DNA from 4 places in the Pseudomonas sp. S3_G06 genome. Region 4 is predicted to be linked to each of the others. Evidence: predicted binding sites of a transcription regulator. Region 4 holds the regulator's gene; each other region holds the start of a gene.

Region 1 (2,198 bases), 710 kb from region 4:
CGCAAGCCTTCGATGACCGTACGGATGTGTATCCGATGGCCGTTGATGATCGGGTGTTTCTGTTATCGGACGGGGTGATCGATACCTGCGATGCCAATGACCAGTTGTTCGGCGTCGAACGCTTGCAGCAGGTGTTTGCGGCGAACCGCGAGCCGGATCGGCTGTTCGAGGATATCGAACAGGCACTGCGCGATTTTCGCGGACAGGCCCGTGATGATGTGAGCATGGTCGAGGTCAGTCTGCTTGAGTCGGCGCAGACCCACGGCGCGGCACCGGTGTATTCCGACAGCGGCCAGTCGTGCCCGCTGAACTGGTCGGCCAGTTTCGAGTTTCGCGGCGCCACGCTCAGGCGTTTCAATCCGTTGCCGTTCCTCTTGCAGTTGCTGCTTGAGGTGCATGGCTTGCGCGCGCAAAGCGGGGCGCTGTACAGCGTGCTCGCCGAGTTGTATTCCAATGGCCTGGAGCATGGCGTGCTCGGGCTGGACTCCAGCCTCAAACGCGATGCGGCAGGTTTCGCCCGCTACTATGAAGTGCGCGCGGCGCGGCTGGAGGCGCTGCAAGACGGTTTCGTGCGCGTGCATCTGCAGGTCCAGCCGCAAGGCGAGGGCGGGCGGCTGGTCATCCGCGTCGAGGACAGCGGCAAGGGCTTTGATGTGGCGCGGGTCATGGAGCGCCCCGTGGATAACGTCCGCTTGTCGGGACGCGGCATCGGTCTGGTCCGGCAACTGGGGCGCAACGCCAGTTGGTCGGACCAGGGTCGTAGTGCCAGCGTGGAGTTTTTCTGGGAGATTGAGGCATAATCCGCCCATTCTTGATCAAGGAGTGAGCAAGTGACAGAAACACATATTGATCGCGAGGCGCTGAGCGTATTGCGCGAAGTCATGGAGGAGGGTTATCCGGAGCTTCTGGATACCTTTCTGGCGGATTCCGAAAGTCGCTTGGGCGAGTTGCAAAAAACCTCTGATGCCAAGGTGTTATCGGCGGTTGCCCATAGTTTCAAGGGCAGCGCCAGCAACATGGGAGCTGTCCGCTTGGCTGCGCTCTGCCAAGAGCTGGAATCGGAAGCCAAGGATAAAAGCCCCTCGGAAATCGCCAGGCTGGTGGCTGACATCACTGGCGAGTTCGCAGATGTCCGCCCGGTATACGAAGACGAGCGGCAGCACGCGTTGACTCATTGATCTCGCCGTCCGGCGCTTTTCGCAAGTGTCTGGCCAAACTGGCCCGGCACTTGCAGTCATCTTGCTCAACTGTACCTACGATCCCAGTGCAGCGGAGACCGTGTCATGCCTGCGACCCCCAACATTCTTCTTCAGACCGCCGCTCAGGCCAAGGCGCAAGCCGCCTCTGCCAAATCGTCGGCAATGGCCGCAGACGCCGGGGACAAGGCTTCCAGCTTCGCCAGAGTGTTTGCCGATCAGGCGCCGGCCAAGCCTGCCGCAAGCGCCGATAATTCAGTCAAGCCGGCACGCGACAAGGTCGCGGACAGCAGTGGCAAAAAGGATATCGGCAAAGATCAGTCTGCCGCGCCCGAGCCAGCAGTTGCCGATAGCGGCAAAGCGTTGCCTGCCGAAAAAGCGGCGGCGAGCGACGACGCGACTGCCACTGCCGATGACACCACTGAAACCGTACAAACCCCTGTGGCCGATGCCGCGCCTGTAGACCCGGCGCTTGATCCGGCCCTGGCGCAAGTCGTTCAGCCGTTGGTGGCAGCGCCTGTGGTGCAAGCACCAACAGTCACCACGCCAGCCCAGCCGGAAACCGAAACGCCTGCATTGGCGGTCGTGTCGGGCATGGTCAAAGATCCGGCGGCCACCGACAGCGAATTTGATCCGACAGCCGACCCGCTCGACTCGATGCCGGCCGTGCGCATGGCGATGGAGCAGGGCGGGCATATTTCTGCCGCCAGCCAGGCGCAACCGAAAGCCACGCCTGCTCAAGCTCAGGCTGACGGCGAATTGACCGCCGCGCAGAACTTTGCCGCCGGCATGGCCAGCATGCTCGACGTGCAGGCCGACAAGGACAGCACCAGCCAGGGCGGCGAACAAGCTTTCAGCGGGTTGATCGACGATGGTCTGAAGGATCTGAAGTCCGCCACCAGCGACACCCGCGTCGACGACTTCGCCAACCGTCTGGCGGCACTGACCCAGGCCGCTACGCCGAAAACCGCCAATGCGCTGCCGGTGAATCAGCCGATCGCC
Region 2 (2,198 bases), 1.2 Mb from region 4:
CGGCGACCACACCCGAAGCAATGCCCAGTGCGCTTGGCTTGCCGTGGGTGACCCACTCGGCAAACATCCAGCCCAGCGCCGCAGCGGCAGTGGCGATCTGGGTAACCAGCATGGCCATACCGGCAGTGCCGTTGGCAGCAGCAGCGGAACCGGCGTTGAAGCCGAACCAGCCGACCCACAGCATCGCCGCGCCCATCAGCGTGTAGCCGAGGTTATGCGGAGCCATCGGTGTGGTCGGGAAGCCTTTGCGCTTGCCCAGCACCAGGCACGCGACCAGACCGGCGATACCGGCGTTGATGTGCACCACGGTGCCGCCAGCGAAGTCGAGCACGCCCCAGTCCCACATCAGGCCGCCGTTACCGGACCAGACCATGTGCGCGATCGGTGCATAAACCAGAGTGAACCAGACGCCCATGAAGATCAGCATCGCGGAGAACTTCATGCGCTCGGCGAACGCACCGACGATCAGCGCCGGGGTGATGATCGCGAAGGTCATCTGGAAGGTGATGAACACTGCCTCAGGGAACAGCGCCGCCGGGCCGGTGAGGCTCGAAGGCGTGACACCGGCGAGGAACGCCTTGCCCATGCCGCCGAAGAACGAATTGAAGTTGACGACGCCCTGCTCCATGCCGGTGGTGTCGAAGGCAATGCTGTAGCCATAAATGACCCACAGGATGCTGATCAGACCGGTAATGGCGAAGCACTGCATCAGCACGGAAAGAATGTTTTTCGAGCGAACCATACCGCCGTAGAACAGCGCCAGCCCGGGGATGGTCATGAACAGCACGAGCGCTGTCGAGGTGAGCATCCAGGCGGTGTCGCCGGAATTGAGGACTGGCGCTGCCACTTCGTCTGCCGCCATGGCGATGCCGGGCATTACGATGGACAACAGGGCGCCTAGCCCTGCGAATTTACGCAGAGTCATATTGTTTCTCCTGGGGCGTTGGGTTTGTGGCGGCGCTTAGATCGCGTCGGTATCGGTTTCGCCGGTACGGATGCGGATCGCCTGTTCCAGATTGACCACGAAGATCTTGCCGTCACCGATCTTGCCGGTGTTGGCCGCTTTGGTTATCGCCTCGATAACCCGATCCAGATCCTTGTCGTCGATGGCCACGTCGATTTTCACCTTGGGCAGAAAATCGACCACATATTCCGCGCCGCGATACAGCTCCGTGTGACCCTTCTGCCGGCCGAAGCCTTTGACTTCAGTAACGGTAATGCCCTGCACGCCGATTTCGGACAGCGACTCGCGCACGTCGTCCAACTTGAACGGCTTGATGATGGCAGTGACTAGCTTCATGAAACTCTCTCCCGAATTGGTGGACTTGCCCCAGGAAAACAAACCCGTCTCAAGTCTAAGCGCAGTGCCTGGCTTTGTAACGCATCGTTGACGCCAGCTAACCGCATCAGACGAAACTCCCCGCTTCGTCTGCCGCACTGCATTCGTCACAGCGACTGCATCAGTGCATGGGTCGAGGGTGACTAAGCAGAAACCTTGCCAGCTCGGCAAAAACCCTGCATTTCAATCTCTTGGCCCCTGTTGCACGCGCTCGGGCAGAAAAGCTTTTGCCGATACGCACAACAACGGTGCGCCACCGTCCGTCCCCCTGCGCGAAAAGCGTGCATCCGTGCAACGGGATTGACTATAGACACTGCGTGATACACTGCCGGCCATTGTTTCCAGGACATTCCCCATGCTCGCGCCCAAAGACTTCCTCGACGCCCTGAGCGGCACCGCCTCCCGCCTGTTCAGCGGCGACACGCCACTGCCGAAAGCCGAAATCGAAAGCCAGTTCAAGATGCTGCTGCAAAGTGCCTTCAGCAAACTCGATCTGGTCAGCCGGGAAGAGTTTGATAGTCAGATGGTGGTGTTGGCGCGCACGCGGGCACGGCTTGAGAGTCTTGAAGCCAAAGTCGCCGAGATGGAAGCGAAGCTGACACCGCCCGCTGAATAATTCGCGTCCCCTGTAGCTGCCGAAGGCTGCGATCTTTTGATCTTCAGCCCTTCAACCATCCCCGCAACGTCCTACAACCTTTATGACCGCCGTCCGATTGCGCCAAAAAGCCCAGGTTTCTAAGCTCATCTGATGCTGAATGTTCAGCAGCGGGTTTGGCGACCCGGGCAGGGCCTTGGTGGAAAAGAGCTTCGCGGATGCTGCAATCGCTATAAACTCGCATGCCGGAGCTGGGCCCTGCGC
Region 3 (2,198 bases), 660 kb from region 4:
AGCCCGCGTTTGCAGGTCAAGCTGCTGCGCTTTCTTCAGGACGGTTGCTTCCGTCGCGTCGGCAGTGATGAAGAGGTGTATCTGGACGTGCGGGTGATCTGCGCGACGCAGGTGGACTTGTCCGAATTGTGCGCGCGCGGCGAGTTTCGCCAGGATCTCTATCACCGCTTGAACGTGCTGTCGCTGCATATTCCGCCGCTGCGCGAATGCCTCGACGGTCTGACGCCGCTGGTTGAACACTTTCTCGACCAGGCCAGCCGGCAGATCGGTTGTCCGCTGCCGAAACTGGCCCCGGCGGCAATGGATCGCCTCAGCCATTACCACTGGCCGGGCAACGTGCGGCAGTTGGAAAACGTGCTGTTCCAGGCGGTTTCCCTGTGCGACGGCGGCACGGTCAAGGCCGAACATATTCGCCTGCCGGATTACGGCGTGCGTCAGCCGCTTGGCGATTTCTCCCTCGACGGAAGTCTGGACGAGATCGTCGGGCGTTTCGAGAAAGCGGTGCTGGAGCGGTTGTATTCCGAGCATCCCAGCAGTCGGCAGTTGGGCAAGCGGCTCGGTGTTTCGCACACGACGATTGCCAACAAGTTGCGTGAGTATGAGGTTGGCAAAACCTCCGAAAGCTAAGTAGAGCCTTTGTGGCGAGGGGATTTATCCCCGTTGGGCTGCGCAGCGGCCCCGCTTTTCCTTCACTGCGACCTCATTTGCAGGCTTGGCGACTGCTGCGCAGCCGAACGGGGATAAATCCCCTCGCCACAGGATCTCCATCCCCCGCCGAACTCAGGATTGCCACTAACCGGCATGATACCGCCGGTTTTTCGTCTTCGACCCATTTCAGATTCCCCCTCCGATCCCCTCAAGTCCCCTGTTTGCCGGGCCTTCGCCCGCCAATAAAAAGTTGGTCTGCAAATTGCTTATGGCTGAGCAGTACAGCGGTGGGCGGCAAACGTCCGGCATGCAGAGGAAACACAGTGGACAAGTACCTTTATGTGGCAATGACCGGCGCCAGCCAGAACGCACTGGCGCAGCGGGCGCATGCCAACAACCTGGCGAACATCTCCACCAACGGCTTCCAGCGCGACCTCGAGCAGGCGCGTTCGATGCCGGTGTTCGGTGACAGCTTTCCGGCGCGCGCGTTTGCCATGAGCGAACGTCCCGCCACCGACTTCACGCCGGGCTCGCTGGTGCAGACCGGGCGTGAACTCGACGTCGCGGTATCCGGCAACGGTTTCATCGCCGTGCAAAACCCCGGCGGCGGCGAAAGCTACGTGCGCACCGGCAGCCTCAACATCGACGCCCTCGGCGTATTGCGCGCCGGCAACGGCATGCCGGTGATCGGTAACGGCGGCCCGATCGCCGTGCCGCCCGAGCAGCAGGTCGAAGTCGGCGAAGACGGCACCATCAGCATTCGCGCAATGGGCGAAGGCCCCCGCGTCATGGCCGAAGTCGACCGGATCAAACTGGTCAACCCGGACATCAAGAACATGAACAAAGGCCTCGACGGTTCGATTTACACCAAGGACGGCCAGCCGGCGCAAGCCGACGCCAACGTCAAACTGGTCTCGGGTTTCCTCGAGTCGAGCAACGTCAATGCCGTGGAAGAAATGACTTCGGTGCTGGCCCTGGCCAAGCAGTTCGAGTTGCACGTCAAGATGATGAACACCGCCAAAGACGACGACCAGGCCATGGCTCGGGTCTTGCAGATCAGCTAATTATCAGAACGTCGCGCCGTAAAACAGGCGCACGAGGAGAATCGAATGCTTCCGGCTCTATGGGTTGCCAAAACCGGTCTGTCCGCCCAGGACACCAACCTGACCACCATTTCCAACAACCTGGCGAACGTTTCGACCACGGGTTTCAAACGTGACCGTGCCGAGTTCCAGGATCTGCTCTATCAGATCAAGCGTCAGCCAGGCGCCCAGTCGACCCAGGACAGCGAACTGCCGTCGGGTCTGCAAGTGGGTACCGGTGTGCGCATTGTCGGCACCCAGAAAAACTTCACCGCCGGCAGCCTGCAAACCACTGAGCAGCCGCTGGACATGGCCATCGACGGTCGCGGTTTCTTCCAGATCCTGCAGCCGGACGGCACCACGTCCTACACCCGTGACGGTACTTTCCACCTCGACTCCAATGGCCAGATCGTCAACGCCAGCGGTTTCGCGCTGGAGCCGGCGATCATCATCCCGAACGATGCGCAG
Region 4 (2,198 bases):
GGAGGAGGCTCTGGGTCTTTTCCTTATGCTTTTTGAGTTGGCGATCCAGCTTGTCGGTCAGCAGATCAATCGCGGCATACATGTCTGTGTGCTCTGCGTTGGCAACTACTTCTCCGCCGGGTATATGCAGTGTGGCTTCGATCTTCTGCAGCAGTTTTTCGACGCACATCGTGACTTGCACGTTGGTGATTTTGTCGAAATGCCTCTCCAATCGGTCGAGTTTTTCCTCGATGTAGGAACGCAGAGGTTCGGTCACTTCCAGTTGGTGTCCACTGATGTTGACTTGCATACAGCTTCTCCTTCGTTGCCAGTGCATAAAGCGGCAGGCCGAAAAGCCTGCCACTGGAACGCTGTAACGTGGCTTACATCAACCGCTTGCGTTCGCTCGAAGGCGCGATTCCGAGGGATTCGCGGTACTTGGCGACGGTGCGGCGAGCCACCTGAATGCCTTGTGCCTCCAGTAAACCAGCGATCTTGCTGTCACTCAACGGCTTTTTCTGATTTTCCGCCGCGACCAGTTTCTTGATGATCGCGCGGATCGCCGTGGACGAGCATTCGCCGCCTTCGGAGGTGCTGACGTGGCTGGAGAAAAAGTATTTCAGCTCATAAATACCGCGCGGGGTATGCATGAATTTTTGTGTGGTCACCCGGGAAATCGTCGATTCGTGCATGCCGACCGCTTCGGCGATGTCATGCAATACCAAGGGCTTCATCGCTTCGTCGCCGTATTCGAGGAAACCGCGCTGATGTTCGACGATCTGCGTGGCCACTTTCATCAGGGTTTCGTTGCGGCTCTGCAGGCTCTTGATGAACCAGCGGGCTTCCTGCAACTGGTTGCGCATGAAAGTGTTGTCGGCGCTGGTGTCGGCACGTTTCACAAACCCGGCGTACTGGGCGTTGACACGCAGGCGTGGCACCGACTCCTGGTTCAGCTCGACCAGCCAGCGCTCGTTGTCCTTGCGCACGATCACATCGGGAATGACATATTCGGCTTCTGTCGACTCGATCTGCGAACCGGGACGCGGATTGAGGCTCTGCACCAGTTCGATGACCTGGCGCAGCTCGTCTTCCTTGAGCTTCATCCGGCGCATCAACTGGCTGTAATCGCGACTGCCGAGCAGGTCGATGTAATCGGCTACCAGACGCTTGGCCTCGGTCAGCCACGGCGTCTTCGCGGGCAGCTGGCGCAATTGCAGCAGCAGGCATTCGCTGAGGTTGCGGGCGCCGATCCCGGCGGGCTCGAATTGCTGGATGCGATGCAGGACGGCTTCGATCTCGTCGAGCTCGATGTCCAGTTCAGGATCGAACGCTTCAAGAATTTCTTCGAGGGTTTCGTCCAGATAGCCCTGATTGTTGATGCAGTCGATCAGGGTCACGGCGATCAGGCGATCGGTGTCGGACATCGGCGCCAGGTTCAGTTGCCAGAGCAGATGGCTCTGCAGGCTCTCGCCGGCGGACGTGCGGGTGGTGAAATCCCACTCATCGTCATCGCTGCTGGGCAGGCTGCTGGCGCTCGTCTGGTAGACGTCTTCCCAGGCGGTATCCACTGGCAGTTCGTTGGGGATGCGCTCGTTCCACTCGCCATCCTCGAGGTTGTCCACCGTCGGGGCGGTTTCGTGGTAGGAGGGTTCCTGGATTTCGGCGGGCTTCTGTTCGGCGTTGTCGGCCAGAGGATCGGCGTTGTCGAAGTCGTCGCCTTCTTCCTGGCGCTCGAGCATCGGATTGGATTCCAGAGCCTCCTGGATCTCCTGTTGCAGGTCCAGGGTCGACAATTGGAGCAGGCGGATGGCCTGTTGCAGCTGCGGTGTCATCGTCAGCTGCTGGCCCATTCTCAAGACTAGCGATGGTTTCATGGCAGGGGCTTAACACCTTATTCGCCGGCGCTTTGCGCCATCCACTACAGGGCGCCGAAGCGCCAAACTTAAGCAAATTATATGCCTGAAACTGAAGTGTTTGCCTAGAGCGCTGTAACAATTAAAGCGGATAAATGCGCCTTGAATCGATACAGCGCTGTCGCGCTTACAGGCGGAACTCGTGACCCAGATACACTTCCTTGACCAGATCGTTGGCCAGGATGGTCTCGGCATCACCTTCGGCGATCAGTTGACCGTCATTGACGATGTAAGCGGTTTCGCAGATATCCAGGGTCTCACGGACGTTGTGGTCGGTGATCAGTACACCGATGCCCTTGGCCTTGA

The links. The regulator sigma-54, encoded in region 4, starts transcription at its own class of promoters, with help from an activator protein. The targets are predictions, from matches to a motif close to ANTGGCATNNANNTTGCTNT.
Region 1: AB4N47_RS15560 (flagellar hook-length control protein FliK) is a predicted target of sigma-54. The motif match lies at 1,227-1,246, and genes of this name have one in related genera.
Region 2: glnK (P-II family nitrogen regulator) is a predicted target of sigma-54. The motif match lies at 1,484-1,503, and genes of this name have one in related genera.
Region 3: AB4N47_RS15770 (flagellar basal body rod protein FlgF) is a predicted target of sigma-54. The motif match lies at 898-917, and genes of this name have one in related genera.

What each region holds. Positions count from the first base shown of each region.
Region 1 is NZ_CP162738.1:3,480,283-3,482,480, reverse strand. It holds gene AB4N47_RS15570 (ATP-binding SpoIIE family protein phosphatase) at 1-800, shown strand, start outside; gene AB4N47_RS15565 (Hpt domain-containing protein) at 831-1,178, shown strand; gene AB4N47_RS15560 (flagellar hook-length control protein FliK) at 1,284-2,198, shown strand, end outside.
Region 2 is NZ_CP162738.1:5,379,679-5,381,876, reverse strand. It holds gene AB4N47_RS23970 (ammonium transporter) at 1-925, opposite strand, end outside; gene glnK (P-II family nitrogen regulator) at 962-1,300, opposite strand; gene AB4N47_RS23960 (accessory factor UbiK family protein) at 1,695-1,955, shown strand; gene AB4N47_RS23955 (HigA family addiction module antitoxin) at 2,165-2,198, opposite strand, start outside.
Region 3 is NZ_CP162738.1:3,528,262-3,530,459, reverse strand. It holds gene AB4N47_RS15775 (sigma-54-dependent phenylalanine hydroxylase transcriptional regulator PhhR) at 1-627, shown strand, start outside; gene AB4N47_RS15770 (flagellar basal body rod protein FlgF) at 972-1,712, shown strand; gene flgG (flagellar basal-body rod protein FlgG) at 1,758-2,198, shown strand, end outside.
Region 4 is NZ_CP162738.1:4,185,805-4,188,002, reverse strand. It holds gene hpf (ribosome hibernation-promoting factor, HPF/YfiA family) at 1-289, opposite strand, end outside; gene AB4N47_RS18835 (RNA polymerase factor sigma-54) at 363-1,853, opposite strand; gene lptB (LPS export ABC transporter ATP-binding protein) at 2,020-2,198, opposite strand, start outside.